2 regions of the Ventrimonas sp. genome follow, and region 1 is predicted to be linked to the other one. Evidence: predicted binding sites of a transcription regulator. Region 1 holds the regulator's gene; the other holds the start of a gene.

What was found. The regulator Rex, encoded in region 1, represses fermentation and respiration genes when NADH is low (regulators of the CRP and FNR family bind a similar motif). The targets are predictions, from matches to a motif close to ATTGTTAANTANTTAACAAT.
Region 2: the regulator Rex is predicted to act here: its motif matches at 839-858, upstream of ACMP1L_RS08610 (acyl-CoA dehydrogenase family protein).

Annotation. Positions count from the first base shown of each region.
Region 1 is NZ_DBFCCJ010000053.1:69,060-71,523, reverse strand. Features, by position in the region: gene ACMP1L_RS09040 (ABC-F family ATP-binding cassette domain-containing protein) at 1-907, opposite strand, end outside; gene ACMP1L_RS09035 (redox-sensing transcriptional repressor Rex) at 1,085-1,756, shown strand; gene ACMP1L_RS09030 (NAD(P)H-hydrate dehydratase) at 1,878-2,464, shown strand, end outside.
Region 2 is NZ_DBFCCJ010000050.1:72,743-75,206, forward strand. Features, by position in the region: gene ACMP1L_RS08610 (acyl-CoA dehydrogenase family protein) at 1-802, opposite strand, end outside; gene ACMP1L_RS08615 (class I adenylate-forming enzyme family protein) at 1,001-2,464, opposite strand, start outside.

The DNA.
Region 1 (2,464 bases):
GCACCTGGATCTTGGAAAGCATCTTCTCACGGCTTTCAGCCCGCTTGATGGATTTCTCACGGTTGAAGGATTTTAATTTGGTGATGACCTCTTCCTGATGCCTGATCTCCTGCTGTTGGTTTAACCAGGCCTTCATCTGGGCGGCTCGGATCATGGCCTTTTTTTCACTGTAGGCGGTGTAGTTGCCAAGGTAAACGCAGGCATGCCCCTGCTCCAGCTCTACCACTTTGGTGACTACTCGGTTTAAGAAATAGCGGTCGTGGGCTACGATGATGACAGCTCCGTTATAATTTAACAAGTAAGTCTCCAGCCAGGCAATGGATTCCATGTCCAGGTGGTTGGTTGGCTCATCTAAAAGGATAATATCCGGGCGGGAGAGAAGCAGTTTGCCTAAAGATACGCGGGTTTTCTGGCCGCCGGAGAGGGTAGACACGGTTTTGTCAAACTCGTCTTCGGTAAAGCCAAGGCCCTTTAAGACACCGGTCAGTTCACTTTTCCATGCGTAGCCATTTTCCAGTTCAAAGGTATGGCTTAAGCGGCTGTATGCAGCCAGCATCTGTTCCAGTGCTTCTCCGGAGGCATTCTGCATATTGAGCTCCAGCTCGCGGATCTGCTGTTCCATATCGATGATGGGCTGCTTGACTTCTTTTAATTCCTCATAGATGGTACGGCTGCTGTCCAGATCCTGGTGCTGCGCCAGGTAGCCGAGGGTTTTGCCCTTTGCGAGAACGACCTCGCCGGAATCCGCTGACAGCTCGCCGACAATGATCTTTAAGAGAGTAGACTTTCCGGCACCGTTGATGCCTACGATGGCAGCCTTTTCCTGATCTTCTATATGAAAAGATACTTCGGACAGAATCTCATCCGTGCCGAAGGCTTTGCTGATGTGATTGCATGATAAAATCATAGATAACTCCATTTCGTTACGTTTTCTACTATAAGACTTATCAAGTATAATATAGGCTTTCAACACTTGTAAAGGACTTTCTTCTGATTTTTTGTTTCGAAATTGTTTGAACATTGACATAGATTTCGCAAACGGTTATAATAGATTTTAATAGTTTACGTATAGGAGATGTGCAACATGGAAAACAGAGAGATATCCAAAGCAGTTATTACAAGACTCCCGAGGTATTACCGTTATCTCGGAGAGCTTTTGGAATCAGGTGTAGAGCGTATCTCATCCAATGAGCTGAGTACCAGGATGAAGGTGACTGCTTCCCAGATTCGTCAGGATTTAAATAACTTTGGAGGATTCGGTCAGCAGGGTTATGGTTATAACGTAAAATACCTGTATACAGAGATCGGAAAGATCCTTGGAATCGACCGCCAGCATAACCTGATCATTATTGGTGCCGGAAATCTTGGTCAGGCCATTGCAAATTATGCAAATTTTGAAAAGCGCGGTTTTATGATCAAAGGCATGTTTGACATTAACCCGAGACTGATCGGGCTTGTGGTACGCGGAATTGAGATCCGCGGAGTAGATGATCTGGAGCAGTTTATCAAAGATAATGATGTTCAGATGGCAGCACTGACCATTCCGAAAACAAAAGCTCCGGAGCTGGCTGACCGTCTGGTCAATGCGGGAATTAAAGGAATCTGGAACTTTGCCCATCTGGATCTGAATGTTCCGGACGATGTTGTGGTGGAGAATGTTCATCTTTCCGAGAGCCTTATGCGCCTGTCTTATCGGGTATGCAGCATGCAGGACCGGAAAGAGGAAGAGGAAAAGAAAGCTCAGAGAGAGTCCTAGAGGCAGAGCGAAACAGAGGTAAAAGCCGACAGGCGGGGATACGATCAGTTCTCCTGCCTGCCGGTTTTTTGAGTTTCCATCCATCCTTTACAGGGGAGCGGAATCAGAGAGGAGACGGAACATGGATTACGCAGTAACGGCACAGCAGATGAAAGCGATTGACCAGAATACCATAAAAAACATCGGCATTCCGTCCATGGTGCTTATGGAGCGGGCTGCCCTGGCTGTGGCGGAGGCCGCAGAGCATATGGCGAAAGAGCGGAATCTGGGGAAAAAAGCCCGGATCCTGGCTGTGTGTGGTACCGGAAACAATGGCGCGGACGGAGTGGCAGCAGGACGCATCCTGCAGGGACGCGGATATAACGTAAGTCTCCTGCTTGTCGGCAATCCGGAGCACGATTCAGAAGAGATGAAGACTCAGAAGCAGATCGCCCGAAATCTGGATCTTGCGCAGTGCACGGCAGCAGAGTATCAGGAGGCACCATGTGATATCATTCTTGATGCAGTGTTTGGGATCGGTCTTGGCCGGGAAATTGGCGGGGAATACCGGAAGGTCCTGGAAATGCTGGCTTCTCTGCGGGAGCAGTATGGAACCGGAGTGATCGCGGTAGACACGCCGTCCGGGATCCATGGAACGACCGGTGAAATCATGGGAATTGCCCTGGAGGCCGATATTACCGTGACCTTTGGCTTTGCAAAAACCGGTCT
Region 2 (2,464 bases), on a different contig from region 1:
TCTCCTTTGCGTAGTTGGTTGCTTCCTCGAGACAGCCCTGGGCAATACCAAGAGACTGTGCGGCAACGCCAAGACGTCCGCCGTCCAGGGTGGACATTGCGACTGCATAACCTTTATTTAACGGGCCTACCAGGTCGCTCTTATGTACTCTTACATTCTCAAATACGATGTCACTAGTCGGATATCCGTTGATACCCATCTTGGCCTCCGGCTTGCCGCAGGAAACACCCGGAAGCTTCATATCTACCAGGAAAATGGAGATACCCTTTGCTCCCTTCTGGGTCAGATCTGTCTTTGCAAAGACAACAGCGTAATCTGCGATCGGTGCGCCGGAGATGAAGCACTTACGTCCGTTCAGCACATAGTAGTCACCGTCCTCAACCGCTCTTGTGGTCATGCTGCCAGCATCGGAGCCTGCCCCCGGCTCAGTCAGCGCAAAGCAGATGTGCTTCTCACCCTTTGCCACCGGGACCAGATATTTCTGAAGCTGTTCCTCATTGCCGCAGGCAAGAAGAGGACCTCCGCCAAGAGAGTTGGACGTATTTGCATAGATAGCAAGAACCGGACATATTCTGGCAAATTCTTCATTCATCAGAACATATGCCAGGCTGTCACCACCCTGACCGCCGTATTTTACCGGAATCTTAATGCCTGGAAAACCATATCTGGCCATTTTCTTATACATTTCTGTATCAAATCCGCCCTCTTTATCCAGCTTTTCCTGAATCTCGGTCGTAAACTCCGTCTCCGCAAAGTTACGGAAGTTCTTTCTCATTAACTCATATTTCGCAGAAAGAATCATGATTTGCCTCCTTTTGGAACTGCTTTGTTTGTTTTGTTTGTTATTTCTCTAACATATATTCAAATTATAACACATCGGTTATGACATGTCTATAGTTACATGTATAAGCGCGGCATTTTCCCCTATTTTAACGAATTTGCTCATCCATTTTTGTGCACTTTATCAGGGCTTCTGTGCTGAATAAGCTTTCGCTACACTTTAACGGGTCCTCAGCGGCTCCGTGCTGGTGATCTCCGGATTTGTGCGGATAATTTCTGCCGCCTGCTTTTTTAATTCTCCCAGAATAACCTTTCCGCTGGCATTCATCGGAAATGAGTCCATGCGTACGATATGGGCCGGCAGCTTGTAATAAGCCAGATGGTTTTCCATATGAGTCATGAGGCCGGCATTGCTGATAGTAAGTCCCTCCTCCGGAATGATACATACCACGATCATCTCCTGCAGAACCTCAGCCGGCAGTCCGATCACCTTTACCTCCCGGATTCCCGGATAGCTCTGCACCACCTGTTCAATCTCACGCGGAGAAATGTTTTCTCCCCCGCGGATGATCATTTCCTTCATCCGGCCTGTAATATACAGAAAATTCCGCGCGTCCAGGTGTCCCAGGTCTCCCGTATGCAGCCATCCTTCCGCATCGATCACCTTTGCCGTTTCCTCCGGAAGCCGGTAATATCCCTGCATGACATTATAACCGCGCACACAGATTTCTCCGTCCTGATCGGATGAAAGCCAGCTTCCATCCGGCCCGGCAATACGGACCTCGCAGTGACGCAGCACCCGTCCTGCCGTTGTGGCACGTTCCTTTTCCGAATCCGCCGCATCACTGATGCTGACGCATGGTGACGTTTCTGTCTGTCCATAGGAAGCATGGAGGATTAGTCCCGGAATTTCCCGGCGGATCGCATAATATTCTTCTTCACTGACCGGGGATCCGGCAATAATTCCGTTTCTTAAGCTGCTCAGATCGTATTCCGTATGGACCGGATTGCGGATGATAGCCAGAAACATGGACGGCACTCCGTTTAACAGCGTGCAGCGATGTTCCTGCACAGTCTTTAACACAGTCAGGGTCTTGTAGTATTCGATCGTATGCATACAGCATCCCGCATGGATACTGGCCAGAAGGCTTGCAGTCAGGCCAAAGCAGTGAAACAGCGGCACTGCGATCAGCATTTTATCTTCTGCCGCCCACCCCATATGGCTGCACAGCTCCAACGCGCTGTTGACCAGGTTGTAGTGGCTCAGCATAACCCCCTTCGGCATAGCCGTAGTTCCTGAGGTAAAGAGAATAGCCGCCGTATCCTCCGGTTTTACCTGCCGGATATATCCTCCGATCTCCTTCGTTGCCTTTTTCATGCGCTCAGCAAACACAAAGCTCTTCTCTGTCATCCAGTGTCTTTCTGTATCGCGGCCAATATAGATCCAGCGCTTTACAGTCCCCTCCAGCTTCACGGAAAGGTGTGCCACCATATCCTCATATACCAGCTTTTTGTAGCCCTCCCCGTAATAGACAAACTCTGCATCTGCATAGCGGATCACCTTCTCCAGCTCTTCTGTACTGTAGCAGGTATTCAGAAGCACAGGAACCGCGCCAATTTTGCTCAGGGCCAGAAATACAATGATCCAGTTTGGGGAATTCGTGCTCCAGATGGCAACGTGCGT